DNA from 4 places in the Bacillus sp. PK3-067 genome. Region 1 is predicted to be linked to each of the others. Evidence: predicted binding sites of a transcription regulator. Region 1 holds the regulator's gene; each other region holds the start of a gene.

Region 1 (8,185 bases):
AAATACTATTCCCACTCAATAGTTGCTGGTGGCTTACTCGTTACATCATACACGATACGGTTAACGTGTTTTACTTCGTTTACGATACGTACAGAGATTTTCTCTAATACGTCCCAAGGGATACGTGCCCAGTCAGCTGTCATACCGTCGATAGATGTTACCGCACGGATACCTACTGTGTAATCGTAAGTACGCTCGTCACCCATAACACCTACGCTACGCATACCAGGAAGCGCAGTAAAGTATTGCCAGATTTCACGGTCTAAGCCCGCTTTAATAATTTCTTCACGTAAAATCGCATCAGATTCACGAACGATTTCTAATTTCTCTTCTGTGATTTCACCTAATACACGAATACCAAGACCCGGTCCTGGGAATGGTTGACGCCATACGATTTCATCAGGAATTCCTAATTCAGATCCTAATACACGTACTTCGTCTTTAAATAACGTGTTTAAAGGCTCAATTAATTTGAACTGCATGTCTTCTGGAAGTCCACCAACGTTATGGTGAGATTTAATTGTTTGCGCAGTTGCTGTACCACTCTCAACGATATCTGTGTAAAGTGTACCTTGCGCTAAGAAGTCCATACCTTGTAATTTTGACGCTTCATCATCAAATACGTAAATGAATTCGTTACCGATGATTTTACGTTTTTGTTCTGGATCTTCTACACCTTTTAACTTGTCCATGAAGCGGTCTCTTGCATCCACTTTAATAACGTTCATATGGAAGCCTTCGCTAAATGTTTTCATAACGCCTTCTGCTTCACCTTTACGAAGTAAACCGTGGTCAACGAAAATACATGTTAATTGATCACCAATTGCTTTATGAATTAATACTGCTACAACAGAAGAGTCTACACCGCCACTAAGTGCGCATAGTACTTTTTTGTCTCCAACAGTTTCACGAATCTTTTCTAATTCTACTTCGATAAAGTTCTCCATGTTCCATCCTTCAGAACAACCACATACGCCGAATACGAAGTTTTTAATTAAATCGTTACCGTGCTCAGAGTGACGTACTTCTGGGTGGAATTGTACACCGTATAAGTTTTTCGCTCCATTGCTCATACCAGCAATTGGGCAAGACTCACTTGTTGCGTCTACTACGAATCCTTCAGGTAAACCAGTTACTAAGTCACCATGACTCATCCATACAACTTGCTCTTCTGGAAGGTTCGCATATAGTTTTGATTCGTTCTCTACTTTAAGAACAGCTTTTCCGTACTCGCGGTGATTTGCACGCTCTACTTTACCACCGAAGTGTTGCGTCATAAGCTGCATACCGTAACAAATACCGAAGATTGGTAAACCTAGTTCAAAGATTTTTTCATCACAATGTAATGCACCTTCACCGTATACACTATTTGGTCCACCAGAGAAAATAATCCCTTTTGGATTCATTGCTTTAATTTCTTCTGCAGTAATTGTATGTGGATGAAGTTCACTGTATACACCGAACTCACGAATTCGACGTGCTATTAACTGATTGTATTGACTTCCAAAATCTAAAACGATAATTGTATCGTGTTGTTTCTTCAAAATAATCACCCCAACGTTAGTTCTCGTATATAAATATTTTCACCAATTTGGCGAAAAGCATTACCAATATAATAAAAAAAGCCAGTCCTCCGCCTCTAGTCTCATAACAAAGAAAAGGCAGGGGTCTGGCTTTATAAAGAAAGATAGTCTCCGCTCTTTATAAATATAAGACACACTGCCTTCATAGTCAGGTTGTTTACGGTAACCCGGTAGAGACTCTCAAACCATATCATTGAGGATATATGAAGGATCGTTTTATATTATCTTCCTAGATTCTAACAATGAAGTATCAATATGGTCAAGAGAGAAAGCGACAAAATTCTACAGAAATTCATTTCCTTTTCTAAAAAACATAAAAAAACATCCATTTCTATATAGAAATGGATGTTTTTTAGGACAAACGGAATTACATCATTCCGCCCATACCGCCCATGCCCATGCCGCCCATGTCAGGCATTGCTGGTGCATTTGGTTCTGGCTTGTCAGCTACTACAGCTTCAGTTGTTAAGAACATAGCTGCAACAGATGCTGCGTTTTGAAGTGCAGAACGAGTTACTTTAGCTGGATCTACGATACCAGACTCAAGCATGTTAACCCATTCGCCAGTAGCTGCGTTGAAACCAACGCCTACTTTTTCGCCTTTTAGACGCTCTACAACTACAGATCCTTCGAGACCAGCGTTGATTGCGATTTGACGAACTGGCTCTTCTAGTGCACGAAGTACGATGTTGATACCTGTTGCTTCGTCGCCTTCAGCTACGATAGAAGCTACTTTTGTGTATACGTTCATAAGTGAAGTACCACCACCTGCAACGATACCTTCTTCTACTGCTGCACGAGTTGAGTTAAGTGCATCTTCAATGCGAAGTTTGCGCTCTTTTAACTCAGTTTCAGTTGCTGCACCTACTTTAATTACTGCTACGCCACCTGCTAGTTTAGCAAGACGCTCTTGTAATTTTTCGCGATCGAATTCAGAAGTTGTTTCTTCTAATTGCGCACGGATTTGACCGATGCGAGCTTCGATTTGTTCTGTGCTTCCTACACCTTCAACTACAGTTGTGTTTTCTTTTGTAACAACAACTTTACCAGCGCGTCCTAAAGATTCAACTGTAGCAGATTTTAAGTCACGGCCTAATTCTTCAGTGATCACTTCGCCACCAGTTAAGATTGCGATATCTTCTAGCATTGCTTTACGACGGTCACCAAATCCAGGAGCTTTAACAGCTACTACATTGAATGTACCACGAAGTTTGTTCACTACTAATGTAGCTAATGCTTCGCCTTCTACATCTTCAGCAATGATAAGAAGTGGTTTACCTTGTTGTACCACTTGCTCTAATACTGGTAAGATTTCTTGAATGTTAGAAATCTTTTTGTCAGTAATTAAGATATATGGGTTATCAAGAACTGCTTCCATTTTGTCAGAATCAGTAATCATGTAAGGAGATGCATAGCCACGATCAAATTGCATACCTTCTACTACGTCTAATTCTGTTGTGAATCCTTTAGACTCTTCTAAAGTAATAACGCCGTCGTTACCAACGCGCTCCATTGCTTCAGCGATTAATTGACCTACTTCTTCGTCAGCTGCAGAAATAGCAGCTACTTGTGCGATAGAAGATTTGCCTTCGATTGGTTTAGAAATCGTTTTTAATTCTTCAATTGCAGCAGTAACAGCTTTTTCGATACCTTTACGAAGACCCATTGGGTTCGCACCAGCTGTTACGTTTTTAAGACCTTCACGAATCATAGCTTGCGCTAATACAGTTGCAGTTGTTGTTCCGTCACCAGCTACGTCATTTGTTTTGCTAGCAACTTCTGCTACTAATTTCGCACCCATGTTTTCGAATGCATCTTCTAATTCGATTTCTTTTGCGATTGTTACACCATCATTTGTAATAAGTGGTGAACCAAATTTTTTCTCAAGTACAACGTTACGACCTTTTGGTCCAAGCGTAACTTTTACTGCGTTTGCAAGAGTGTCGACACCGCGAAGCATCGAACGACGTGCTTCTTCACTAAATTTAATATCTTTTGCCATAATAATTGACCCCCTTGGATTTTTTAAGATTTATATAATTAACCGATAACTGCTAAAATGTCACTTTCACGTAAAATCAAGTAGTCTGTACCTTCATATTTCACTTCAGTACCTGCATATTTTGAGAAGATGATAAGATCACCTGCTGCTACCTCTAAAGCAACACGCTCACCATTCTCAAGCACTCGACCAGTACCTACTGCAACAACTTTACCCTCTTGTGGTTTTTCTTTTGCAGTATCTGGTAATACGATACCACTTGCTGTTTTTTCTTCTGCTTGAACAAGCTCAATTACAACGCGATCACCTAATGGCTTTAGCATGAACAATAACCTCCTCATTTTGTTATGTAAATTTCTTTTATTAGCACTCAAGTCATCCGAGTGCTAACACACTTATAATAATAAATAATCTCAATTTCTTTTGCAAGTAAAAAAATCATAATTTTTTCGCAAATCACTATATAAACTTTCTATATACAATACTGCCTTTACTATATGAATCGTTGTTTCCACTGCTCGTATGTTACAATATGAAAGGACACCCTAAGTTGTTTTCGCTACACATACAACTTTCTCCTGTCTTCTATTATAATTTCAAATAAGGATTTACGAAAAAAACATAATTCAAGAGGTTTATATCGTAGGTAGCATATTTACATGTTATCCTAACTTATCTCATACACTATAGTTAGAAAGGATGGTTAAACCATTTGAAGAAACAATACTGGTGGATTATCATTACATACATTTTAATGCAGTTATCTGGCGTTGTTGGATTACCACTTCTCCTAAAAACAGGACTCTATGATAATAGAGGATTTACCATTGAAGAAAAAGGACAAATCATAACGGGACACTGGGCAATCATTAGCTTCTTTATTGCATTATGTATCGTGCTTTGGTTACTTAGAACAGATATTCGTGACAGGCATTTAGATCCAATGCGCTCTTCTGTTCCAGCTACTATTGGATGGATTTTTATCGGGTTCTTCTTAGCAATCATCTCACAATCCATTGCAGGTATGATTGAAATGTATGTATTTGGGGTTCCACGTGGATCTGAGAATACAGACAGACTGATGGACATCGCAAGAACGATACCTTGGTTCCTTATTGTTGTATCTATAATTGGACCTATCTTAGAAGAAATCGTATTTAGAAAAATTCTATTCGGCACGCTTTATAAGAAGTTTAACTTCTTTATCGCAGCTATCATTAGTTCGCTTGTATTCGCAACAATTCATTTTGATTTTACTCACTTATTGGTATACACTGCTATGGGGCTCGTATTCGCCTTCTTATATGTGAAGACGAAACGTATTATCGTTCCGATTGCAGCTCATGTTGCGATGAATACATTAGTCGCTATTGGGCAAATTTTTATGAGCAATGAACAAATTCAAGAAATGATTAAAGAAGCTGAAAAAATGCAAGGCTTTATCGGAGGATTTTTTGTATGAGAAACTCACCATTGTTCATGGCTGCACTATACTTCCTTCTTGGATGTATCTTTACACGCTTCGCCATTACGAACGTGACAGATACAATCTGGAATATGTGGACAATACTATTTGCAGTTATGGCAACAATTGATTTTAATTTGGCACTTCGCCTTATATTAGTTAAATTCACAAAGAAGAAACAATAATAAAACGCAGAGGTCGCTTCCTCTGCGTTTTATTGTGGATAGTTTTTCAAAAAGTAAACTAATGTTTGTAACTCTACAGCTAAGTCAATATGATGAATTCTAATATTCTCTGATACGTTTAATCGCGCTGGTGTGAAATTCAAAATACCGTGCACGCTTGTTTCAGCTAATCTATCTGCTACAGCTTGTGCTACTGTAGCCGGTACTGTTAATATTGCCACTTGTATATCATTTGATAATCTCTCTTCTAATTCATCTAAATGATATACAGGAATGCCCCCGATTTCTGTTCCAACTTTCTCTTCACTAACATCAAATGCCATTTCAATTTTTGTATTATTGTTTTTCGTGAAATTATAATGTAAGAAAGCGGTCCCTAAATTACCTACTCCAATAAGTGCTACACGTGTTATATCATCTTGATCAAGTGTTTCGCGGAAAAATGATAATAAATAATTTACGTTATATCCATATCCCTTTTTCCCTAACGCTCCAAAATACGAAAAATCTCTTCGTATTGTTGCGGAATCTACTTTTACTGCCTCACTCAATTCGGCCGATGAAACACGCTGCTTACCAGAAAGAGATAAGTTTTGGATAAATCGATAGTATAGAGGCAATCTTTTAGCAGTGGCTTGTGGAATCTTTTGCTGATCCATATGACCTCTCCTCTCTTCCTATCTTTATTCATATACTTTAATCAAATACAGAAGTTTAGCACTCATTAAATTCCTTGTATAATAAAGAGAAGAAGTATTCTCTCTTTATTTTAAACTATACACTATTTTTAGTATGATTGAGAAATATAAACATGGCAAAGTTAAGAAATTATTTGAGGTGAAAACATTGATTTTATTACAAGTAAACGCGCTTTCGAAATTATACGGTGCAGAAACGATTCTTGCAAACATAAAATTGGAAGTACAAACAAAAGATCGTATCGCATTAGTTGGAAGGAATGGAGCAGGAAAATCTACATTATTAAAAATTATCGCTGGTGAATTATCTCATGATGGTGGCGAAATTATAAAACCGAAAGATGTCTCAATCGGATATTTAGCTCAAAATACTGGACTAGAAACGTCTTTAACAATTTGGGATGAAATGCTAACCGTCTTTACCCACTTACAGCAAATGGAGACAAAACTTCGAAGGCTTGAGCAAGAAATGGGAAAAGAAGAAAACTTTTCAAACGAAGCTACATATGAAAGATTGTTAGCTGATTATGACCAACTACAACTCAATTATAAAGATCAAGGTGGATATCAATATGAAGCGGATATTCGCTCCATTTTAAGCGGCCTTGGCTTCCCAGTTGAAACGCACCAGACGACGATCTCTACTTTAAGCGGCGGGCAAAAAACAAGATTAGCTCTCGGGAAATTATTATTAACAAAACCAGACTTACTTATTTTGGACGAGCCTACAAACCATTTAGACATCGAAACATTAACATGGCTTGAGCAATATTTGCAAGGTTATCCTGGCGCAATATTAATCGTCTCACATGACCGTTATTTCTTAGACAAACTCGTTACACAAGTATATGAAATTTCGAATAAAGAAAGCAGACGATTTGTTGGTAACTACAGTAAATATTTAGACTTAAAATCAGCATTATATGAGCAAGAAATGAAACGTTACGAAAAACAACAAGATGAAATCGCAAAACTTGAGGACTTCGTTCAAAAGAATATAGCTCGCGCTTCTACAACGAAACGTGCTCAAAGTCGCCGTAAACAACTAGACAGAATGGAATTATTAACGAGACCATTAGGGGATTCTAAGTCAGCATCATTCCACTTCGATATTGAAAAACAAAGTGGAAATGATGTTTTACAAGTAAATGATGCAACCATCGGCTATGATGGAAACCCTATAATTGAACATGTAACTATGCGCTTAACTCGCGGAGATAGTGTTGCTTTAGTTGGTCCAAACGGAATTGGGAAATCCACATTGTTAAAATCCATTGTGAATAAGTTACCACTATTAAATGGTGATGTTTCTTTCGGATCAAATGTATCTGTTGGTTATTATGATCAAGAACAAGCAAACTTAACATCTTCTAAACGGGTTTTAAATGAACTATGGGATGAATATCCACTGCAACCGGAAAAAGAAATCCGTACTATACTTGGGAATTTTTTATTCACAGGAGATGATGTACTGAAACCAGTATCTTCCCTTAGTGGTGGACAAAAAGCTCGATTAGCTCTTGCAAAACTTATGATGCAAAAGTCAAATTTGTTAATTCTAGATGAGCCTACGAACCACCTTGATTTAAATAGTAAAGAGATTTTGGAGAATGCTTTAATTGATTACCCAGGGACTCTTCTATTCGTCTCACATGACCGCTACTTTATTAACCGTGTAACAACGACTGTGGTTGAGTTATCAACAGAAGGTGCACAGGAATATTTAGGGGATTACGATTACTACGTTGAAAAGAAAAATGAAATGATTGAACGTGCAGAACTTGAACAGCAAGAAAGTGACGTTCCTGTTCAAAAGGTGGTTGCACAAGAGAAATTAAATTATTTAGAAGAAAAAGAGCGTAAAAAACTAGAGCGTCAACGCACTAGAAAAATTGAAGAGCTAGAACAAAGTATAGTGGAATTAGAAGAAGAAATTGCTACGTTAGAAGATCAACTTTGCTTACCAGAAATATATGCAGATTATGAAAAAGCTAGTGAAATTACAACTAAAAAGCAAACGCTACAAGAACAACTTGAAACTTGTATGGCAGAATGGGAAGAGCTGCATGTATAAGCATATTTAAATAAGGAAGATGTCTCATAAGTCAGGATTTTTGACTATGTGACATCTTTTTTAGTACTTAAACAATTTTTTGAATATATCTATCGTAACTTAGAATATACTAACGATTTTTTAAATATATCTATTGTAACCCTATATATATTAACAATTCGACACGAAATATCGTTTT
Region 2 (8,185 bases), on a different replicon from region 1:
AGTTTAAATTTATGGAATTTTGTACAAGCTATTTATACGTCATTCTTAATTAGGAGGGATTCTTTATGTTTGGTCTAGGAAAAAAAAGGACTCCATTTGGTGAGTATTTAGATCACAGAGGAATCAAACAACAATGGCTTGTACAAAGAACTGGATTAAGTAAATCTCTGATAAGTGATTTAGCAAATAAAAAGGATCGTATTCCCACTTTAACATCTGCAACTAAAATCATTAGAATACTAAAAAAATTTGATAAGCATATTGATTATCAAGATTTTTGGAATATTGATATTTAATACCTCTAAAATGTACTGCACATCTAATTGTCTCTAATCCAATTATGTAGATTACTAAAAACATAGATTTTTCCCTTTATAACTAATGATTATTTAACACTTATAATACAAAAAATCCTTTTATTAAAAAGGATATAAATTTCTATTTAGCTCTGTTCATATCCCCACTCAAAATAATTAATGATTACATCCCACTTCATTTTTGACAAATCAATTCTTTAAAGACATTTTTTATTAGAAAATCTAAATTTCATTGTTTTTTTATCCAGAATCCTAAATATACATTTGATATTATTCTAAAGTTTATAGCGCACTATTCGAACATTTTGTGAAAATCAGCAAAAAACATTATAAACTACTAGTAGTAGGTATTGATTTCCTAGTGTTTGTTCCAAGCACTGTGTTAAACTGAGAGGGTTTAACAGATTTACTCTAATAACATTAATGAAATGGGGTATTTACTTGAACTTTCCACAATTAAAAATCGGTCATATGATGCCAAAGGTCCCAATTATGCAGGGAGGAATGGGCGTAGGCATTTCATTAAGTAAACTTGCATCTGCAGTTGCAAATGCTGGAGGAATTGGGATTATATCAGGAACTGGTATTTCCATAGATGAAATGAGAATGCATATTAGGAAGGCGAAAGAAAAGATCCGGAATACTGGTTATATTGGAGTAAATGTCCTTTTTGCAATGAATGATTTTGCTGAAAAAATGAAAGCAGCTATTGAGGAAAAAGTTGATTTCATCATATCTGGTGCTGGTATTTCACGAGATATGTATACTTGGGGAAAAAATGCCGACATACCAGTTATTTCAATAGTATCCTCAGCCAAACTCGCTAGATTATCTGAACGCTTGGGTGCGGCCGCTGTTGTAGTAGAGGGTCATGAAGCAGGAGGACATCTGGGTACCGATCGACCTTTATTCGATATATTACCGGAAGTAGTTGCAGCAGTCGAAATTCCCGTAATTGCTGCTGGAGGAATTATGACTGGAAAAGATATTGCGCATGCCTTAAAAATGGGTGCATCTGGTGTGCAAATGGGTACAAGATTCGTTGCAAGTAATGAGTGTGACGCACCACTATCCTTTAAGGAAAAATATATAAATGCTCGATTAGAAGATACTATATTAGTCAAAACAACTGTCGGACTCCAAGGTCGTGCGGTTAAAAATAACTTTACTAAATTAATAGCTGATAATAATAAAAAGATAAAAATAAAAAAGTGTATAAATTGCTTAAAAAACTGTTCTTATCGTTTCTGCACGCTAGATTCTTTGATAAACTCTATGGATGGTGATTGTGAAAATGGTCTTGTTTTCGCAGGTGCACGAGTAAATGAAGTCAAAGAGATTTTGCCCGTTCAAACAATTATTAACAATATTATGATGGAATATAGAGCATGTATCTAAGGTAGAATCCATGTAAGTTCTTTAAAAAATATTTAATGTTGAAAATTTTTATTTTCCTGACGATACATCAACTAATAATTATACTCTGGACATTATTGGTCATAAAAAAGAACACCTACAAATGCTGTAGGTGTTCTTTTTTATTTATAATTGGATAATTTCTCTTATTTCTTCTATAGGTAACTTCGTAAATTTCGCAATATCCTCTACAGACATTCCGTTTTTATACATACCACATACCAATTGTATACGTTCGGCTTTTTTTCCTTCTTCAATACCCTTTTCAATACCTTTTTTGATTCCTTGCTCCTCTGCGTGAGCAAACTTTGCAGCTTCATCCATTAGGGTTTTTTCCCTCGCTTCATAGGCTTGTCGGAAAGTCGAATCTTGACTCATTCGCTCCCACTTATTCATTGCTTTTTGTAAAATCGGATCTTGATTCATCGCAATGTCCTCCAATGTTTGAGTTAAGTGTTCATCTTCATTTGCCGGAAGTAATAACAGCCAACGAACAAATGAATCTTCCCACGGATTAACTTTCTCTTCCCGCCATTGTTCCATTAATTTAGGAAGTTCTATAACATGAATCTCTATATCATCACTAAACTGCTTTTGCTGTTGTACATTCCATAGCTTTCCCGTTGTATGAAATTCCTCATATTCGGGAAAAAGTACGAAGTTTAACAAATTAATAGTAATTGTTTTACTAAGAGAGCTGTAAGGCATCCCTTTTTGTAACTGTGAAGTATATAATTTACCCCAGTAATACAAACTTCGTTTAATCATGTCGTGATTATTATTCAGCTGAATTTCTACGTTTACTTTAGTACCTGTGTCTAATGTGGCTGAGACATCTAAAATTGATAATTTATCATCCTCGTGTTCTCGATGTAAATGTGGATCCTCTAATTGTAGTGACATAATAGGTGATTCTAATGAATTCTTTAACATGGCATTTAAAAATGTGATAAGAATATCCTCACTACCACTTGTCCCAAATAATTGCTTAAAAGCAAAATCAATTCGTAAATTTACTAATGACTTGGTCATGACTTTCCTCTTCCTGTCTAAAAAACTCTCTTTTCTTTATTGTACATAAAAATTAGGTAATCATGCAAATAGGAACATTTACAAAAGATAACGCTATCATTCTTTTCAAAAATATATATTCACTAGAAGATAAAGGTACAATTAATAGTTAATTTGGTAAATTATAACATATATTATCTTTAAATAATACCCATTCAAAAAAACAATGGATTATTTGTGACATAATTGTTAAATCTAGGGATTTAAAAAGGCATTCTATATAAAAAATAGAAAGGTGATGGTGTACGGATAAAATATAAGGGGGATTTATATTATGTTTTCAAAAAAACAAAAATTAGTAGCAGGGGTTACCACTCTGACGCTAGGATGTGGATTAGCTTTCGGATTAACTCCTACTTCGGCAGATTCTATAAGTAATCCTACTCCTATTAAGGAAGAACAAGTAAGAATGCAGATACCTTTCACTGGATATGTTATTTCAACAGATGATAATTATTTGGTTGTAGCTGACACTAATACAAAAGAGGAGGCACTTTCTTATCAAAATAATTGGTGGGAATTAGCTTCTCAGAATAAAATTTTACGTGTTCCTATTACTAGCAAAGATAACTATAGCGTAGGTGAAAAACTAAATATATTTTCCGTAGGATGGACTTACTCTATTCCACCAATCGCTGTTATGCCTGTTATCGAAAAAATAATTGAATAAATTATATATTTTTTATAAAAGAAGATAGCCATTACAAATGGCTATCTTCTTTTAAACTCATTTATTCTAAATTGGACTAAAGAATTTTTGTTTGTAACTATCTTTATAAATTTATGCTATAACAACGCTTGTGCACTTTTGTATTTACTGAACTATGGCTTGTTCTTCCTTCTTCATAGCTCTAATGGATTGAGCTACTTTAACCATCATAGAACATTCTATCCTCTTGCGGAAGATTTTACAGCTGAACTCATGTGTTCCCTTAAGGGAACCCGTTGCATGTATTGTATTAGCTGAGCAACCGCCGCTACAGTAAAGCTGTGCCCAACATTCCTGACATTCCGGTTTTGAATAGCAATTACTCTTCTTAAATTGAGACTGTATCTCTGTTTTTGTAATGCCATCCCAGATATTCCCCATACTATATTCTTCTTCTCCAACAAACTGATGACAAGGAAATATCTCCCCCCATGGGGTAATAGCAAGGTATTCAGTCCCAGAACCACAACCAGAAATTCTTTTTTGAACGCATGGACCTTCTGAAAGGTCAAGCATGTAATGATAGAAAGTAAAACCGCTTCCTTTTTCCTCACGGTTTAGCATTTCCTTCGAGAGAATTTCATATTGATTGTAAATTTCCAAAAGATCTTCTTCACCGAGCGCATATGGTTCTCTTGGATTACAGATAACTGGTTCCATTGATATCTTATTAAAACCTAGATCAGCGATGTGATAAATATCATTAGTAAAATCGACATTATTATGGGTATAGGTTCCACGTACATAATATTCTTTATCTCCACGCTTCTCAACAAATTCCTGAAACTTTGGAACAATATGATTGTAGCTACCCTTTCCATTGACAGTTTTACGTAGATAATCATGAACTTTTTTTCTTCCATCAAGGCTTAATACAACATTGTGCATTTCCTGATTCAAGAAGTCAGTAATTTCATCATTAAGCAGCATACCATTTGTAGTAAAGGTAAAACGAAAGGTTTTTTTGTACTCTTTTTCTTTATTTCTTGCATAGACGACAATCTGTTTGACAGTCTTCCACGCCATGAGTGGCTCCCCACCAAAAAAATCAACATCGAGATTTCGATGATTACCTGAGTTTTCTAATAGAAAATCGATGGCTCTTTTTCCAACTTCATAACTCATGATGGCCCTATTTCCATTGTATTTTCCTTGGCTAGCAAAGCAGTATTCACACGACAGATTACATGTATGCGCGACATTAAGGCAAAGAGCCTTCACATAAGTAGGACGATTTATCAAATCAATTGAAAGATCCTTATAATCATCATCGGTAAAAAGCTTCCCATCTCTTTTTAGTTCTTCAATATCCGCAATTGTTTCTCGAATTTCCTTCTCGGAAACGTGGAAATCATATTTATACTTTTCTTGTATCGTTGACAAGATTTCTTCCATAGTAGTATTCTCATATAGCATAATTATTTCATAAGCAAGATCGTCAACAACATGTACCGACCCGCTATAAGTATCTAATACAATATTGTATCCATTTAATTTATATTGATGAATCATACTGGATAATCAAACTCCTTTTTCTTGAACTACCCCCACTTTCACTTCGTTTAGAAGTGAGGGATTCCTAAGTAAAGAGTTCTATCGAACTCTAATTGATTAAGCTAACCCCGCAGTCCTTGCGGTTAGAATCCTTATCGCTTCATTCTTTAGATTGATACTTGCGTTAATATCCCTATCATGTTGTGTACGACAAGAAGGACAGTCCCATTCACGTAGGTTTAGATTTTTAACGTCTTTATTTTGATATCCACAACAAGAACATAATTGGCTGGAAGCAAATGTTTTCGATACGACAATGACTTGTTTGCCATACCATTTTGCTTTATATTCCAACATGGTTCGAAACTGTGACCAAGATACTTCACTAATTGCTTTTGCTAACTTATGATTCTTTAACATATTCGATACTTGCAAATCCTCTATACCGATAACATCGTGGCTTTTGATGATTTCAGTTGAGATTTTGTCTAAGTAATCTTTTCTAGCATTTAATATGTATTCATGAATTCTAGCTACCTTGACTCGTTGTTTATTCCAGCGAGAAGATCCTTTCATTCTTCTAGAAAGAACACGCTGTGCTTTCGCCAACTTATCTTCTAATGATCGGAAAAACTTCGGATTTTCATAGTGTGTTCCATCTGACAAAATAGCAAAATCTTTTAGTCCTACATCTATCCCAATGTAAGAATGTGTTTTCGGAAGTTCTTGTACTTCTGTTTCAACTAATAGTGACACAAAATATCTACCAGAAGGGTTTTGTCTAACAGTCGCATTTACAATACGTCCCTCTACTTCGCGACTTTTGGCAAATCGAACAAGGCCTAGTTTCGGCAACTTTATTTTGTTCCCTACAATGGCAATATTTTCATTTGTTTGTTTTGTGGTATAAGATTGTACGTTATTCTTCTTGGATTTGAAACGCGGGGCACTATTTTGTTTTTTGAAAAATCGTGTATATGCATCCGCAAGGTTGCGAACAGACGACTGAATCGCAATACTATCCACTTCTTTGAGCCAAACAAACTCTTTCTTCATGGCAGGAAGTTTGGCAGAGCATGTACCATATGTTAAACCTTTTCCAGTCTCTTTGTATGCGTGATCCCATAGGGATAGGAAATGATTGAATACAAAGCGAGAACAACCTATCGTTTGGTTAATTAGAATTGCTTGTGCTTGATTTGGATAGATACGAAACTTATAGGCTTTATTAATTATCATTTGATTCACCTCCATTTCGGTATATGACTATTATATACCAAACGTACATTCGATAGGTAGTGGAGTAAAACTTTCTGTAAGTTGAACAATTAAGATGGCTTCCTGCCATCCCTTGTTCGAAGCCAGTTCATCTCCCACCTACTCACTGGGCTGTGATCCTTCACGCTCCTTGAGGAAGGAGTCTTCTTGGCTAAAATGATAAAATATAACTGCGTACAATACTACTTGTTTCCTATCTATTTATTGTATTTTCACACTTTTGATTTGCAACTCCACATGAGGTTTTACAAGCGGACTGACAAGATGTCTGACATGCACCACATCCACCATGTTTTATAGTATCTTGCAGTTTACAAGTGCTCAGTGTTATAATTCTTTTCATTACCTATAACCTCCTTTTGAAATAATTTTGAAGAACTAAGGCATATCATTGTGAAAATATTCACAATGATATGCCTTAGTTCTTCAATTTTGGTGTATTAATTCTATTCATGCTTTTAACAACACTTCAATTAACCACTAAATATTACCAATAACTTTATGTATTAACAAACTACTTTTACTGTCTTTTCTTTTAACCATAATTTAAAATATTACGAGAATATCAAATATTATCTATTTAAAAGTTATATACCATAAAAGCTACATATAGACTAATGTTTGTTGTAATTATTTATATATTCATAAGTACGGTACGTGAAATTACAACGTTTATCCTATAAAAAAATATGGACGTTTATAGCTTTCTGCTACAACTATAAAAAGTCAACCCCAATGGAATTGACCTTTTATAGACTGTGGCAACAGAAGGATGTCATAAAACTAGGGTTTGATATTGTAGCGTTTCACTTGTGAAAAGTATAACATGATTAAACAAAAATAGATGTGTCGATCCTTGGAACATTAGTTATAACTTGATTTTTTGATTATGTATAGATATATATAATATTTAATAGGCCTATAGAATTCATCATACATCACTATCAATAATTAATGCTTTTTTACTAATAAAAAAGATGTCCAAAAAAATTCTATTTTTTTAGACATCCTTTTAATCTATTTTATTAATAATCCCGTAGGAGTAACTTGATATGTTTTTTTCTTACCCACAAATTCCTGTTTACTATTCTCAAGATTTGTAAGTGTGGCACGTGTCTTTTCCTTTTGTGCTTCTCCCTCTATATGAGTAAACTCAATATAATCTCCTACTTTGACGGGAACGGTTTGGTTTTCAGCAGCTTGTTGTCTATTTCCTACAATTTCTTTATTATACAAAATATCGCCCGATGAGTTTTGAACTTTAATGCTTGCATACGTACTAGTAAAATAGGAATGGGGTATACCCGCTTCTAATTTAATCTGCATTTTTTCTGTTGCTTTGTTATACTCTACTTTTGCGATTTCTCGATCATTATATCCCTTTAAAGACCACGCAAATTGATTTCCATCTAAAACTGTTGTTTCTGGCATTTTCTCTACTTTCTTCAGGCCTTCTTTTGTAACCTCGTACATGGCTTTTTTTCCAAAACTCTCTTGTTTACTATTATCTACATTTGTGAGAGTAGCTCTATGCACACCTTCTAGATGTGTTAACTCAATATAATCTCCTACTTTGACTGAAACTTTTTTCGATTCAGCATTTTGTTGTTTGTTTCCATAAATGTCTTTGTTATAGACCACTTTACCTGATGTGTTTTGCACTTTAATACTTGCATATGTACTATCAAAGTAGTTATGTGGTACACCTGCTTTTAAATCAATTTGCATTTCTTCTGTTGATTTATTTAAATTTACTTTTGCAAATTCAAAATCTCCAATCCCTTTCAGCGACCATGCAAACTGCTTTCCTTCTAAAATACTAGAAGAGTTTGGTATATCTGAATTAAAACCTAAGTTATCTAATATAGATTTTAGATCAGGTAAAACACCTATTCTATCA
Region 3 (8,185 bases), 1.7 Mb from region 1:
TGAGAATTCAGAAAGAATACGTGAATGAATTTCATCGAAGCGATGATCAATTGTGTACTCATGAGTCATCATATAGGAACCAGCACCAATTTTTTCTTGAATAACAGCAATTCGGTTAATGTTTCGTCCTAAATAAATCGTTGAATTCGAAGAAAATTGCGCAGGTTTACTGAACAATCCATATTGCATGAGCTTTTCTTGAATAGAAAGGTTCATATACTGAAGTTCTGCCTGTAAGGAACGAATATCTTTATGATATTTACTGCATGATTGCATTAAGATGTCTACACTGTCAGCGGAACAAAATACAAGACGATCAACGTTAAAAATCTTATTGATTTGTTCAGAGGTTACTGTGTATTCTTTCTTTTTGAAAGTTGGAATTTGATATGTTTCTGCACCGGACTCTTGTAACTTTTGCTTTATTGCGCTTTTTTTATTTGTTGCAGCTGCAAATAAAACTTTCTTGCCGTGCAATGGTTTACGTTCTTTCCAAGAGATTTGATTCCGCAAAGTAACAACATCACCAACAATTGTCATAGAAGGATTAGAAATATTTTCGTTTTTGACAATAGAAACAATGGTAGACAGTGTCCCTGTGACAACGCGCTGTTTACCAGTTGTACCCCATTCAATGACTGCTACTGGCGTATCTTCTTTTTTTCCTGCTTGTAGTAAGTTTTCACAAATTGTAGGTAAGTTTTTTATACCCATGTAGTAGGCAATCGTGTCGCTATTGTGAGATGAATTATATTTTCCATGATCGGTTAAGGGACCTTTTGCATGTCCGGTTAATAAAGTGACACTATTACTGTAGTCACGGTGGGTGAGGGGAATACCTGCATAGCTACTAGCGGCGATGCTAGATGTAATGCCTGGTACAATTTCATATGGAATATTTGCTGCTGCTAAAGTTTCTGCTTCTTCACCAACACGGCCAAAAATAGATGGATCTCCGCCTTTTAATCGGACAACAATTTTGCCCTCTTTCGCAAATTGAAGAAGGTGTGCGTTAATTATTTCTTGCCGCATAATATGATTCTTTGGCATTTTTCCGCAATACATAAGTTCACATGTTTGTTTTGTATAGCTAAGAAAGAAAGGGTTTAGTAAACGGTCATATAAAACAATATCTGCACGTTTTAAACACTCTATCGCTTTTTTTGTAATAAGCCCTTCATCACCTGGTCCTGCACCAACTAAATATACATATCCGTTCATAATTGCACCTCATCAATTTTTATTTAAAAGGAAGCCAGAGGAGGCTTCCTTTCGAAAATTACATGTATAAATAAATGTCACCGTCAATAACTTCTACTTCGTATGTTTGAATACAGCCGTCATCAGGTTTTTGAACTTCACCTGTTAGTAGTGAGATTTTCCAATCATGCAGTGGACAAAAGACGAATTCTCCAGACACAATCCCTTCTGCTAACGGTCCGTTTTTATGAGGACAACGATTTTCTACAGCTCGAATATCGCCATTTGAAAGGCGGAATAGGGCGATAGACATACCTTTCATTTGCACTTCTTTACCGATTTGAATAGCAAGATCTTCCGCACGCATAACTTTTATTTTTTCTTTCGTGTGTATCATTTAGATCACAGCTCCTTATTTCACAGTTTCTACTTCATACATCGCTTTTAATGATTTCGTTTCTAGTGCTTGTCCCCATGCTTCCGTATATGTTCTACGAGCTGTTTGGAAACGTTCATTTAACGTAGTAACCATACTTGCATCTTGTAGTATTTCTTTTATGTGATCGAAGCCTAAACGTTCTGTCCAGTAGGCGGTACGCTCTCCGTAAATACCAGTTTCACGATAATATTGCATGTAAGCTGCAGCGATGCGAAGGACATCATCTTCAGTAGGGACAATCATTACAAAATCAGCTTCACGTACTTCTGTACCACCATTTCCGCCAATATAAAGTTGGTATCCATTTTCGACACAAACAACGCCAAAATCTTTCGTCAGTACTTCCGCACAGTTACGCGGACAGCCCGTTACACCCATCTTCATTTTATGAGGTGTATCTACCATTTCTAATGATTGTTCAAGGAGCATACCAAGTCCTAATGAATCTTTCGTACCGAAACGGCAGAAGCGAGAACCAACACATGATTTTACATTACGAAGCGATTTTGAATATGCATACCCCGAAGTCATATGTAAGTCAGCCCATACGTTAGGTAAATCTTGTTTCTTGACACCGTATAAGCCAATTCGGCTTGCACCGGTAATTTTCACAAGTGGAACATCATACTTCTTCGCAACTTCAGCAATTTTCATTAAATCATCAGCTGTTGTAACGCCTCCGTACATACGTGGAATAACAGAGAATGTACCATCGTGCTGGATGTTACCATTCATTCTTTCATTAACGAAACGGGACGATTTATCATCTTCATATTCTTCTGGAATCGCCATACGTAAATAGTAGTTTAAAGCAGGGCGGCATTTCGAACAGCCGTCTTCATGTGCAAAACCAAGAACATTTCGTACTTCTTTTGGAGATTTTAAGCCTTTCTCGTGAATGGCTGCTACGACTTCATCACGGGATAAAGGTGTACATCCACACATACCGGCAGATTGCGCTGAGGCATCAAAAGCATCTCCAAGTGTATGAGATAAAACTTGTTCCACAAGTGGACGACATTTACCACAAGAACCTGCGGCTTTCGTACAGCCTTTAACTTCTTCAAAAGTCGTTAACTCTTGTTCTAAAATGGCGTGAACGATTGAACCTTTCGTAACACCATTACATCCACAAATCGTGTCATCCGCACTCATTGTAGCAACGTCAAATTCACTTTCTTCACCAGCTTTGTGAAGAAGGGAAGCTGGTGTATATTCTTGTATATCTTCTTCCTTCTTTAACATGCTAAAGAGACGTGTACCGTCAGCTGTGTCACCATATAAAACGATACCGACGACTTTATTATCACGAATTAATACTTTTTTATAGGAACGTTTACATTCATCAAAGATTGATATTGCTTTCGTTTGATCATCTTCATAAATTTGACCAGCAGAGAATAAATCACAACCTGCAACTTTTAATTGCGTACCGACGATACTGCCCGAATATCCATCAGTTTGTAAATTTGTTATATGTTTTGCTAGTATCGCACCTTGTTCATAAAGAGGAGCAACAAGTCCATATGCGATACCGTCATGCTCTGCACATTCTCCAACTGCATAAATGGACTCATCATTTGTTAGCATATAGTCATTGACTACAATACCGCGATTTACAATTAAACCGGCATCTTTTGCTATTTGCGTATTTGGGCGTATTCCGACAGCCATTACGATTAAATCACAATCTACAACTTCACCATCTTCAAATTGAATGCCCTCAACATGGTCTGTACCAAGAATTTTTACAGTTTTCTTTTCCATTAGAAATTTCATGCCTTGCGCTTCTAAATCTTCGCGCAGAAGAGAAGCTGCTTTCGTATCTAGTTGTTGCTCCATTAAGTTTGGCATTAAATGAACAACATGTACGTCCATCCCTAAGTCAATAAGACCTCTTGCGGCTTCTAAACCAAGTAACCCACCACCAATGACAACAGCCTTTTTCTTTTCATTAGCGGTATCAATCATAAATTGTGTATCTTCAATTGTTCGAAATCCTGTTACACCAGGGAGAGTGGAACCTTCTACAGGCAAAATAAAAGCACTAGAACCTGTTGCGATAATGAGTTTGTCATATGTAAGAGTACGATTCTTTTCTGTAATAATAATTTTTTCTTCTCGGTTAATACTTTGAACTTTTTCATTTGTATACAAAGTTATTTCGTTTTCTTCATACCAACTGTATTCATTCATAATGATATCTTGCATATTTGTTTTGCCTTGTAAAACATGAGAGAGCATAATACGGTTGTAGTTTGGATGAGGTTCATCTCCAAAAATAGTAATCTCATATGAATCACTATCATGTTTTAATATTTCTTCCATACAGCGTATGCCAGCCATACCATTTCCGATCATAACTAAACGTTTTTTCATTTTCGTTTCCCCTTTTTCTGTGAAATGTTGAACAAAGGATTATGTTTTTATTATAGAAAATCAAAAAAGGAAGAGATGTGATGTTTATCACATTTTTATAATGATTCACAAATTGTTAAAATTCGGATTTATTCGAGAGGGATGTGTATAGTCTTTACCAAATGAAAGAGCAGGACATAAGTATGTATACTCATGTCCTGCTCTTTATTTATGCTCTCGTAATGGCACGTGGAAATAAAATATTATTTTCTAAATGAATGTGCTCAAATAAATCAGACTCTAGCGCTTCAAGACGTTGGTAAACAAGTCGATAAGTACCGCAAGCTCCTTCTGGAGGAGTAAAGTCATTTGTAACTTTACGAAGTTCTTTAATAATGTTGCCTGCGTGGTTATGTTCATTTTCCAACTCATCTACTATTTTACGTAATTTCACATAGTTTTCGTCAATTGGATTTTGTTCAAATTCTAAAATTAATGGGAAATCTTCTGTTTCTTCTTTAATTAAATGCTGTTCTAATTCCATCTTTAATTCGTGAAATAGCTTATGAATTTGAGCTAAGTGAGGCTGACTTGCTCCGTGGACGCGTAATACTTTCGTCACATACGGACTTAACTGTGGTAATTCTTCATTTAAATAGCGATGATGCTTATTTATAACATAATCAATCAATTCACGATAAGAAGCATTTTTCCAATCAATTTCAGATTCATTTAATCGTTTCGTATTATGATAAAGCGTATTTAATTCTGTAAGTACTTCTGTTGCTGATAAATTTCTTTCATGAATTGCATCAATAAGTGGTTTATTACCACCACAACAAAAGTCTATTCTATATGATTTAAAAAGATTACTAGCTTTTGGAAATTGTGTAACAATCTCACCGACAATAGAAGTTTCAGTAAATGTATGTTCCATATGAATGCCTCCATAAAGTTTGAATGTAATATCTAAATTAAGAATAGCAATAAATGAAAAACAATGTGGTGATTGAAATCACTTATAATGTGTCAATTTTAAGGATAATCAAATGAGTTTTATAAAAGGAAGAGGGAGAGGGAATTCGTCATAATAGTTTCTGATAATAAAAAAGAAGCTTACTAGAAGCTTCTTTTTTACTACTATTTTTCACATGCAACTCCATCGCCATCACGATCAAGATGTGAGTCATAACCTGGTTGTCCTTTATATAGAGGAGCTTTCCCGGCAGCTCTAACTGCGGCACAATTTTTGTAATATGCACTACTAGTATTTCCTGAAGCAGGTTGTGTTTGAGCTTGCTGTGCTTTTTGCTCTTCTTGTTGCTTACGAGCTTGTTCATCAGCCTGACGTTTTTGCTCTTCTTGTTGCTTACGAGCTTGCTCATCAGCTAGGCGTTTTTGCTCTTCTTGTTGCTTACGAGCTTGCTCATCAGCTAGGCGTTTTTGCTCTTCTTGTTGTTTACGAGCTTGTTCATCGGCTAGACGTTTTTGCTCTTCTTGTTGTTTACGGGCTTGTTCATCAGCCTGACGTTTTTCATCCTCTTGCTTACGAGCTTGTTCATCGGCTAGACGCTTCTCATCTTCTTGCTTTTGAGTTTTTTCGTCCGCCTCTTTTTTCTTTTCGCTATCTTTCTGTTCTTCATTGTTAGAAGCAACTTTTGTACTAGTTGCTGTCGTTTTTTCAGAAGAAGGATCTGAAATACCTGATAGCGCAACAAAAATGACAAATAATACGGCTGTAATAATAAATTGTTTTTTCGCTACACCTGTTTTCTTAATAACAGATAAGATTGCTAGAACAAGGAAGAATATAAATAGAATGAAACTTAAAGTAGAAAAAAACTCGACGACGGGGTGTTCCGATTTTGTTGTACCGGCCGTTATTAATATAATAGAAATCATAAAAAGAATAACGGTAGGACGTCCATATTGTTTTGCTTTTCCATTTTTCTTAAAGAATGAAATAATACATAAGATTAAAAGAATAAAAGCAATAAAAAATAAAGCTGCACCAATATTACTTAAAATCGTCATTTTCATACCTCCATTTGTAAGATTCTTCTTATTGATTATATAGGAACTTATTGGATATTACACGTTTTATATAAATTTAGAAAGTTAATATTTTTACTAGACTTATAAACATTTATTTTATATATAGGGAAAAATAGATATATATCCTATTACGTTTTGAAAGAGATTTCATAAATTATAGTATATCGATTGAAAGGAGGAGATTTGAATGGAATTTCAATTGTTGGTAACTTGTATATTACAAGAAGGTAATGCTTACTTTTTAGTAACGAAGGTAGACGATGTTATTACGTTAAAAGTACCGATTACTGCGGGAGTAGCAGGTTTATTTTTAGCTTTAGGTGTACCAAGATGTTCTTAATTTAAATCTCTATAGTAGAAGGGGAAGGGACATGCCTTCCTTTTCTACTATTACATAATATAATTATGTAAACTTAAATATCATATTTGTGATAGCACGTTTGAAATGGACATGCATATACTATAATGTTTCATTGGATGTTAGCGGTGAAAGGTAGTTTTAATAAGTACATCCAGTGATGTTTTTAAGTTATGAAAATAAAAGAGGTGCTATTATATATGAAAAGAAAAACATTTGATATTCCAGTTACATTGCGAAGAGAGTGGTTTTTACTAGAGTTAGCTTATTTAACGAAAAAATATGGAATTGAAATTGCAACTAGCAAAATGGATGCTGCACCGTTTTTAAGAGATCAAGTTACAGAATCAAAGATAGGGAAAGGGTTACAATACGATAAATATGATGATGAATATATAATTGAAAATTAAAGGGTAACAACAAAATTAAATTAATTTATAACAAAATATAAAATAAAGCAGATTCTAAATATAGGATCTGCTTTATTATGAAGTACTTGTAGTCAACTAACCTCTTTCTAGTGTTTTTCCTACATATTTCTCTTGCGTTATTCCAAAAGATTCAAGAAGAATGCGAGCATAATCTTTAGATTCTATTGGTCGTTTATTTTTAGTGCCTTTAAAGGTTTCTGTATAATTTTTATTTGTTAATGATATGTGACCATAAGTAGTTAATTTACAAGTGATAGCCCCTTTATTAAAAGGAGATTCTTTATGCTCTACAATCACTTTTTGAATGTTATTCACTTTTTTCTCATCTATTGGATCTACAGTGAAAGCATAGCCTATTTTCCATTCATTTGAAGGTTCAGATTGTAAGAAACTTGTAGATTCTCCGTTAGCTCCTTTTCTCATTTCTAAAATATGAGTACCTTTTCGAGTATTTCGCTTACGAATTCGATATTCTCCTGTTTGAGAGGAGATGACTTCTCCGTTAAAAGGGACTGGATGTAAAGGGAGATGAGATGCAAAACCTGCATCCACAACATAATCTTTACCCTCATGACTTAATATGATAATGACATGACCATCATCGGGTTTCCATTTATTATCGTACAGATCATAAACAGTACCGGCTACTTTGTATACTTGAAACCCACAATCAATTAAAAAATAATACAATAAGGAGTTTAATTCATAACAAAGTCCACCTCGTTTTTGAATAAGTAACTTTTCTATTAAGTTATCTTTTGAGATATTTTTAATAGTACCAGCCATAATATCAAGATTTTCATAGGGGAGAATCATTCCCATTTTTAAGAGAATTTCATCTAAATCATCAAATGTTATTTCTTTTGCAGGAATTTTTAAGCGTTTAAAAAACTCCTTTTGTAAATTGGTCATCATAAAGTATTCTCCTTTCTTTTTACAGAATTTTCTTCTGCTCACCGATAGGTTAGTACTTCTAAAAAGTTAATTCAAGTGCGCGGAAATTATCATAATATATGTTTCTGGAAATGTGATTGTTTTTTCTGAAATTTCAGTTTAATTTTTAATCGTAGGAAAGTCTTATAATATAAGCTCCTTTAAAATTAGTTTGTATTTAATGAAAAGAAAGTACAGATCTTTATTATATTTTTAAATAACTAACTAGTAATAAAATGTTTTTTTACTAAAATTTTTTCAAGATTTGTATGCTTTATATAAACAATATTGATTTAAAAAATATCTGGATGTAGCTAAGTTAACAATTATTGAGAAACTTTTTTGTCGTATTCTATCAAAAGGAAGAGGTAGAAACAAAGAGAATAACGAGAGTTAAGAAAGAGGGTATAC
Region 4 (8,185 bases), on a different replicon from region 1:
TCCATAGTGATATCATGTCCATAAAAAAAATAGAACAAAACCCGAAACCCCTTGGTATGAAAGGGATTAACGTACATTTCATTTTTTCATGTTGGCTCTTAAAGGGGCCCATTTCATCAATTTTTGATTTGCTATAATTATAATCGGTATATTTTATATTGTACGGATAAGTATATTTTAATTTGTATAGGAGGTGAAAAAGATGAGCAAATCATTTGTTATTCGTAATCAACGTAGTCTAGATGGACAATCTACTAATGCGGTTATAGTTACATTAAAATCTTGGCAAGCACTTGTTGATGCATTAGAAGGAAAATACTATAGCTATAAAGATACATACCTTGAAGATATTATTAATCAAATGTCTTATGAAGAACGTATTGCGGATATCGATGGATTTGTTGCACAAGCAAAGCCATCTTTTTCACGTCATACTATTTCAAAAACAATGGGAAGAAAACATAAATTGTACGGTATTACAAATGCAGATCTTGAAGTATTCCTTTACCTACATAAAAAATGCTATACGAATGGTATTATTCCAAACGTAACAGTACATATGCTTTGGGAAGACTATAAGCGATACAAAGAAGAATTGGCATGTATACAGCATTCTCAATTCTATATTGCATTAAAAAAATTAAGCCTACATAACATTATTACGATTGAAAATGAATTAGATAGTCGATACACAATTAAAATAACTCATTTTATGAATGAAGAAACAGAAAAAGCAAATCCTTATGTTTACATTAGTCCTGTAGTCTTTACAAAAGCTTTCTTTGAACTTTCAGTAGCATCTAAGAAGCTATTCTTGGATATTGCTATGCAACAGCATAGAGAAACTACATTAAAACGTTCTTTAGACAAACAGGATGAAAGAGGTAATAAGACTCACTTTGGTGGGATGTACCGCTTTCTACATAAGAAGTATCCACATCAAATTCGTGCAGTTATGAAAGAACTAACGACTGTATTGCCTTGTACAGGAACTCCACTATTCAAAATCTGTAAACTACAAAAAGGGGTTCAAAACAAGAAAAAATACACGACTTTATTTTTATCTATTCATCCAGACTTCTTATGTGGAAAAGAATCAGGCGAACTACAGTATCGTGATCCTTTTACTCCAAAGGTTACGTATGCCCGTAAAGCCCGATTTATTGAATCTACACTACAAGAAATGCATATTGGGGAATTTACACGAGACATGAATAAATTTATTCATGTACTCAAAAATACCTGTCATCGACAAATCCGTAGTGTAATACATAGTTTGCGTGACATGATTGATCGCACTGAAAAATATCCAAGTAAGTTAGTATATACACTGAAAAAATTACTGAATCAAACATCACAGTATCATATTCTTGATACCGCAGCTAAAGAAGGGATTTATCCTCTTATTACACAGCACGTACCAGCAAAACAAAAAGAACAAGCTATATTTGATTTCGGATTGCATTTCTCTATGTACTCTCGCCGAAGCATCAAGAAGCTGTTCCGTAAAACATTTGAATTATTAAAGAACAAATTTGCCGTACCTGTTACAGAGGAATCTTACCATCGTAATTATCTAAGATATCAAGAAGAAACATTATTTAGAAAATACGCTTATGAACAAGGTGCAAATCTAAATGCTTATATGGCTTTAGAAATAGAAATGCGTGAACTTCTAAAAATAAAAGGACATAAAGAACGCTTTATTCCTAGTGATGTACGTGAATTGTTCATTGAAAAGATAGATAAATTACCAAAAGAAAAGCTAAGGGTAATTGAAGTACCTGGTAGCATAAATTTAATTACCTTTATACGTGCCTTGGAACAGCTGATACGTGCTGGAATTCAAGTAACATCAACTGAACAGGTATTAAAAGTAATGGAAGAAATGTAATCATTTTCAGCTCTCTATATTTGAAAAAAATCAAAGTAGAGGGCTATTCGTGTTGGCTCTATCATTCAAAGTCTTTCTATTAGATCCATTTATATACTTTTCTAAAAGATTCTATTGAAAATAGAATCTTTTTTTATGCACTTCTATACAATAAAAGTTATTCATCATTGTTAATTTCCACAATAGTAACTTGAAAAGGCATCCAATACCTATATAAATAGAGATTTTACTCTACATAAAATCATAAGAAAAATTATATTTTTAGTGGATATGTTTATAAAAAGTGTCATTTGTGAATAAAAATATCATACTATTGTTGCTATATAAGGGTTCTATAAGTAAATCTACTAAAATTCATCAAGTTTTATGTGATTAAATATGAATAACTGAATTAAGTGGATTAAATAATGATCATTGTGTATAGCTTGGGGACAAATGAATACAAATTGGGGACAAATATCGAGAATGTTTTCTTATTTACGAATGAATAAATATACTCACTTATGAATTATTTTTCTTCATTTTTTATGTAGGTATAGTGGTATTATTTTATGATTTTATGTAGAAAGGGTGGTACAACAAAGTCTATTTTTACACTCCCATTACATACCATTTATGATTTTTTACAGTAGGGCATGTTAAAAACATTGTCATAGCAAGCTTTATTCTATATTTTATGAACCTATAAAAGTTTTATCTTTATATTTTTAATATATATAAGATATATATTTATATAAGATTTTAAGGAAAGGGGGAATATTTTAGAGAGGATGGGGACAAACAATATATTTTTAAATAAAAAAATAATTTATATTATATATACTAATGTTTTCAAAATTTATTAATAAAAAGTTCTAACTACTATACGCATAAAATACTACTAGATAAATTATATATAAGTGTTAAGAGTCTTCTTTAGTAGAGTTATCACAACAAAGAGATTTACATACTATAACAAATTAATAGTCCTTTACAAAGAGATGAATTACTGTTGCTTTAGGAAATTAATAGTTATAAACTTATAGGCAAAGTCGAGATCCTCGCTATAAGTTTGTAAAAATAGAGTATAAATTTATTATACTCTATTAAATTTTTGATACATGAATAGGAGTGATATTTATGCAACTAAAAAATGTAACACCTATGGGATTAAATGATGATGTATTCAAAACAATTATTAATAAAACTGAAAATACATCTCCATCATTTTTTTTCATAAATCCGTCAGGTAATGTTGTCATACCAAAATATTTGAACAAGGATATATGTATGTATGCAGTTTTCGGTGAAACAATGGTTATAATTGATAATGAAATTGAGATATTAAGGCATCAACAAATATTGTATTTTAATGCTGAGGTGTACATTGAATTGAGAAATAATACAACTGAGAATGTAATTGTATATATTGATGGTGTAAATAAGTAGTTATTGATTATAATTATTATAAATATTTGTGAAATACTTCACAAAAAATACACAATAAAAAATAGTCATTTCATGTATAGTAGGAGTAGTTGAAAATTTCATATTATTATTTGTGAAATACTTCACATGATTTAAGCTTTTAATTAATAGGCAAGATGAAAACAATAAGTTCCAACATTTTAAATCTATTTTTATAGTGATCTGGAGGCTTTAATATGACAAACAAGACAGATGAAAAAGAAGTACAAGCAATGGTCAACGTAGTAATTAAAGATGAAAATGATGTACAAGAAGTTGTTAATACTTTAGTTGAAAATGGAAAAGAAGCACTAAAAGCACTAGAATCTTATACGCAAGAGCAAGTAGATCATATTGTTCATGAAATGGCACTATCTGGATTAGATCAACATATGCCATTAGCAAAAATGGCAGTTGAGGAAACTGGTCGAGGTGTGTATGAGGATAAATGTACAAAAAATATATTTGCGACTGAATATATTTGGCATAGCATAAAAAAAGATAAAACTGTAGGAATTATTCATGAAGATCCATATGAAGAAGTCATTGAAATTGCCGAACCAGTAGGTGTAGTTGCTGGTGTGACACCAGTAACGAATCCTACTTCAACTACTATGTTTAAAGCAATTATTGCAATGAAAACAAGAAATCCAATTATTTTCGCTTTTCATCCATCTGCTCAGCGATGCTCTGTTGCAGCGGCTAAAATATTAAGAGATGCTGCAATTAAAGCAGGGGCACCGGAGAATTGCATTCAATGGATCGAAAAACCTTCTGTTGAGGCAACAAAAAGATTAATGAACCATGAGGGGATTGCACTTGTTCTTGCAACCGGGGGTGCTGGAATGGTGAAATCAGCATATTCTACAGGGAAACCGGCCTTAGGAGTAGGACCTGGGAATGTACCTTGTTATTTAGAGAAATCAGCACATGTAAAACGAGCTGTAAATGATTTAATTTTATCAAAAACATTTGATAATGGTATGATTTGTGCTTCTGAACAAGCAATCATTGTAGATAAAGAAATCTATAATAGTGTAAAAAAAGAAATGCAAGACAACAATTGTTATTTTGTTACTGAAGAAGAGAGAATAAAATTAGAGAAGCTTGTTATTAATGAAAATACATGTGCAGTAAATAGTGATATCGTTGGGAAATCAGCACATTATATTGCATCATTAGTAGGCATTAAGGTACCAGAAGATACAAAAATACTTGTAGCTGAAATTAAGGGAGTGGGTGCAGAATATCCACTATCACGTGAAAAATTGAGCCCAGTATTAGCTTGTATCAAAGCAAATTCACGAGAAGAAGGATTGAAATACTGTGAAGAAATGTTAAATTTAGGTGGCTTAGGGCATTCAGCGGTTATTCATTCTACAAATAAAGAAGTACAAAAACAATTTGGTTTAAGAATGAAAGCTTGTCGCCTTATTGTAAATTCACCGTCAGCACAAGGTGGGATTGGTGATATATATAACGCATTTATTCCATCTTTAACATTAGGTTGTGGATCATACGGTAAAAATTCTGTTTCTCAAAACGTAACAGCTACACATTTAATAAATGTAAAGCGTTTGGCGAATAGAAAAAATAATATGCAATGGTTCAAATTACCACCTAAGGTTTTTTTTGAAAAACATGCGACACAATATTTAGCTAAGATGCCAAACATTTCACGAGCATTCATTGTAACGGATCCAGGAATGGTAGAACTGGGATATGTGGACACAGTTACACATTACTTACAACAGCATTTAAATGATGTAAAAATAGGTGTTTTCTCAGAGGTAGAACCAGATCCATCAGATGAAACAGTATTCAAGGGTGCTGAGATGATGAGAAGCTTCAAACCGGATGTAATTATTGCATTGGGCGGAGGTTCAGCAATGGATGCAGCAAAAGGAATGTGGCTATTTTATGAATATCCAGAAACAAAATTCTTTGGAATCAAACAAAAGTTTTTAGATATTAGAAAACGTACATGTAAATTTCCAACACTAGGGCAAAAAGCACAATTTGTTGCGATTCCAACAACATCAGGAACAGGGTCAGAAGTGACACCATTTGCGGTTATTACAGATAAAAAAAATAATATAAAATATCCACTTGCTGATTATGAATTAACACCAGATGTAGCGATTATTGATCCACAGTTTGTAATGACAGTGCCACCTCATGTAACAGCAGACACTGGAATGGATGTGTTAACACATGCAATTGAAGCATACGTGTCTATTATGGCAAATGACTATACAGATGGATTGGCTTTAAAAGCCATTGATCTAGTATTTAAATATTTACCGAGAGCATATAAAAATGGAAATGATGAAGAAGCACGTGAGAAAATGCATAATGCTTCTGCAATTGCAGGTATGGCTTTTGCAAATGCTTTTCTTGGTATTAATCATAGTTTGGCGCATAAGCTTGGACCAGAATTTCACATTCCACATGGACGCGCTAACGCAATCTTAATGCCGCATGTAATTCGCTATAATGCTATTAAGCCGAGAAAACATGCATTGTTCCCAAAATATGAGCATTTTGTGGCAGATGAACGTTATGCATATATTGCAAGAACATTGGGGCTGCCAGCAAGTACAGTGGAAGAAGGGGTAGAATCTCTTGTGCAAGCAATTATCAGCCTTGGAAAAGAATTGAATATTAATATGAGTATTGCAGGACAAGGAGTAAAACAAGAAGCATTTGAAAAAGTTGTGGATGTCTTATCAGAAAGAGCATTTGAAGATCAATGTACACCAGCAAATCCGAAACTTCCATTGATTTCAGAATTAAAAGAAGTATATAAACTAGCATATAAAGGTGTGTAATAAGTTAAGTAGATATAACTTTTTTAGTTCATAGATTTTGTATTTGATATTTGTAAATATATTGTATATGGGTGTTAAGGGGAAATAAATATTATAAAGAGCTGTGTTCTAAATAGAGCATCTAACAAAAATGCTGCCTAGATGACCTGTATGTAGGTAAGACGGGATTGTACAAAAACTATGTCTAATTATAAGAAGTTAAATCAAGTAATTGAAAAAAAAGAAGAATTAATATCGCTTGTTAAGCAGTATGGATTCACTCATGAAAAGGTAATTTGTTATAGTAGAGAATTGGATTTATTAATATATTATTTGATGAAATCTAATAGAAATAATAAGTAAATCAAATTTATATAAAAAAGAAATAAAATATAAATATTTAAGATATTTTTAAAATAAAAAGCACTCACCTATAAATAGGAGAGTGCTTTTTTATCTTAATTTCATCTATTTTGGTTATGGATTTTTAAATGCTAAAAACTTATGCGTGATAAATCTCACAACATAAATGCACATATAATTTTACAATATAGTATGTAAGTTGATGGGAGGCTTTCTTTTTGATAAATCGTGATTATAATAAAAACCCATTTATTGTAATATGGGAGTTAACAAGAGCATGTGAATTAAAATGTCTACATTGTCGTGCTGAAGCTCAGCATTATCGTGATCCTTTTGAGTTAACATTAGAAGAAGGAAAAAAACTAATTGATGATATATATGAAATGGATAATCCGATGCTGGTTTTTACTGGTGGGGATCCATTAATGCGTTCGGATATATATGATATTGCTGAATATGCGGTGAAGAAAGGTATTCGGGTTTCCATGACACCCAGTGCTACTCCAAAGGTTACTAAAGAAGCGATAAAAAAAGCAAAAGATGTTGGGATTGCTAGATGGGCATTTAGTATAGATGGACCAACAGCTGAAGTACACGATCATTTTAGGGGAACAGAGGGGTCATTTAAATTAACAATGGATGCAATTCATCATTTAAATGAATTAAAAATCCCTATTCAAATTAATACAGTTGTTTCTAATTATAATTTGAGTGTACTTAAAGATATGGCAAATTTAGTAGAAGAATTAGGTTGTGTGTTGTGGAGTGTATTTTTCTTAGTCCCAACAGGACGTGGTAAAGAGAAAGATATGATTTCACCAATTCAACATGAAAGAGTGTTCCGCTGGCTATACCAGCTAAGCAGAACTGTTTCTTTTGATATAAAAACCACAGCTGCTCAGCACTATAGACGCGTTGTTCTTCAAGAAAAAATGAAGGGAATTAAAAAGATAGATCAAATTATTCAATATAGAGATGTATTGATGGAAGGGATGACGGACGGAATTAATGAATTTGGACGCGCTCCAAAAGGAGTAAATGATGGAAATGGAGTTGTATTTATTTCTCATATTGGAGATGTATACCCAAGTGGGCTATTACCGATTAAAACCGGGAATATTAAATCAACACCGATAGCTGAAATTTATCGAAACTCTCCTGTTTTTCAAAGCCTTCGTAATCCAGACAATTATAAAGGCAAATGCGGTGTTTGTGAGTTTCGATATGTTTGTGGGGGATCTCGTTCTAGGGCATTTGCGATGACGGGGGATTACATGGAAAGCGAACCTTTTTGTGTATATGTTCCAAAAGCATTGCAAAAAAAGTGTAAGAATTGAGCATGGCCCTTTTTATAAATTTTTTTATTGTGTATTTCCAGTATTTATGAGCAAATACTTTCTGCTCATAAATATTGGATTAGTGATAACGAATAATCGAAAAAAGCAAGGGAATTATATTTATTTTAGGCGTATAATACGTTGATTTGAGCTTCCGCGAAATGGAAGAGTCAAATCTCTTTTTTCGATTTCAAATCTTCCATCAACTAAAACATCCCCATAATGTAACAGCTCAATCATATCTTTGTTTTGTGAATTCTGTATCTCTTCTAGTGTATAACCAGTGTAAATCCAAAGATTTTTGTTTAAGCTTTTTACAGCTTTTGCAACTTCTT

The links. Region 1 encodes Rex, which represses fermentation and respiration genes when NADH is low (regulators of the CRP and FNR family bind a similar motif). Its sites were predicted from a motif close to TTGTGAAATATTTCACAA; they were not measured.
Region 2: the regulator Rex is predicted to act here: its motif matches at 6,677-6,694, upstream of scfA (six-cysteine ranthipeptide SCIFF).
Region 3: the regulator Rex is predicted to act here: its motif matches at 4,094-4,111, upstream of nirB (NADPH-nitrite reductase large subunit).
Region 4: the regulator Rex is predicted to act here: its motif matches at 3,349-3,366, upstream of adhE (bifunctional acetaldehyde-CoA/alcohol dehydrogenase).

What each region holds. Positions count from the first base shown of each region.
Region 1 is NZ_CP096490.1:253,258-261,442, reverse strand. It holds gene guaA (glutamine-hydrolyzing GMP synthase) at 6-1,544, opposite strand; purine riboswitch at 1,709-1,810, opposite strand; gene groL (chaperonin GroEL) at 1,951-3,585, opposite strand; gene groES (co-chaperone GroES) at 3,624-3,908, opposite strand; gene M1D73_RS01510 (CPBP family intramembrane glutamic endopeptidase) at 4,298-5,047, shown strand; gene M1D73_RS01505 (YdiK family protein) at 5,044-5,235, shown strand; gene M1D73_RS01500 (redox-sensing transcriptional repressor Rex) at 5,265-5,894, opposite strand; gene M1D73_RS01495 (ABC-F family ATP-binding cassette domain-containing protein) at 6,082-8,007, shown strand.
Region 2 is NZ_CP096491.1:45,681-53,865, reverse strand. It holds gene M1D73_RS28080 (helix-turn-helix domain-containing protein) at 66-296, shown strand; gene M1D73_RS28075 (NAD(P)H-dependent flavin oxidoreductase) at 741-1,715, shown strand; gene M1D73_RS28070 (Rpn family recombination-promoting nuclease/putative transposase) at 1,860-2,765, opposite strand; gene M1D73_RS28065 (DUF3221 domain-containing protein) at 3,079-3,474, shown strand; gene scfB (thioether cross-link-forming SCIFF peptide maturase) at 3,619-5,025, opposite strand; gene tnpB (IS200/IS605 family element RNA-guided endonuclease TnpB) at 5,125-6,246, opposite strand; gene scfA (six-cysteine ranthipeptide SCIFF) at 6,479-6,628, opposite strand; gene M1D73_RS28045 (putative mucin/carbohydrate-binding domain-containing protein) at 7,303-8,185, opposite strand, start outside.
Region 3 is NZ_CP096490.1:1,983,170-1,991,354, forward strand. It holds gene M1D73_RS10325 (uroporphyrin-III C-methyltransferase) at 1-1,221, opposite strand, end outside; gene nirD (nitrite reductase small subunit NirD) at 1,280-1,597, opposite strand; gene nirB (NADPH-nitrite reductase large subunit) at 1,613-4,018, opposite strand; gene ric (iron-sulfur cluster repair di-iron protein) at 4,227-4,934, opposite strand; gene M1D73_RS10345 (excalibur calcium-binding domain-containing protein) at 5,138-6,031, opposite strand; gene exsG (exosporium protein ExsG) at 6,240-6,392, shown strand; gene M1D73_RS10355 (hypothetical protein) at 6,611-6,820, shown strand; gene M1D73_RS10360 (arylamine N-acetyltransferase family protein) at 6,917-7,756, opposite strand.
Region 4 is NZ_CP096491.1:9,257-17,441, forward strand. It holds gene M1D73_RS27925 (hypothetical protein) at 203-1,894, shown strand; gene M1D73_RS27930 (hypothetical protein) at 3,014-3,322, shown strand; gene adhE (bifunctional acetaldehyde-CoA/alcohol dehydrogenase) at 3,574-6,171, shown strand; gene M1D73_RS27940 (aspartyl-phosphate phosphatase Spo0E family protein) at 6,352-6,513, shown strand; gene M1D73_RS27945 (TIGR04053 family radical SAM/SPASM domain-containing protein) at 6,732-7,850, shown strand; gene nrdG (anaerobic ribonucleoside-triphosphate reductase activating protein) at 7,971-8,185, opposite strand, start outside.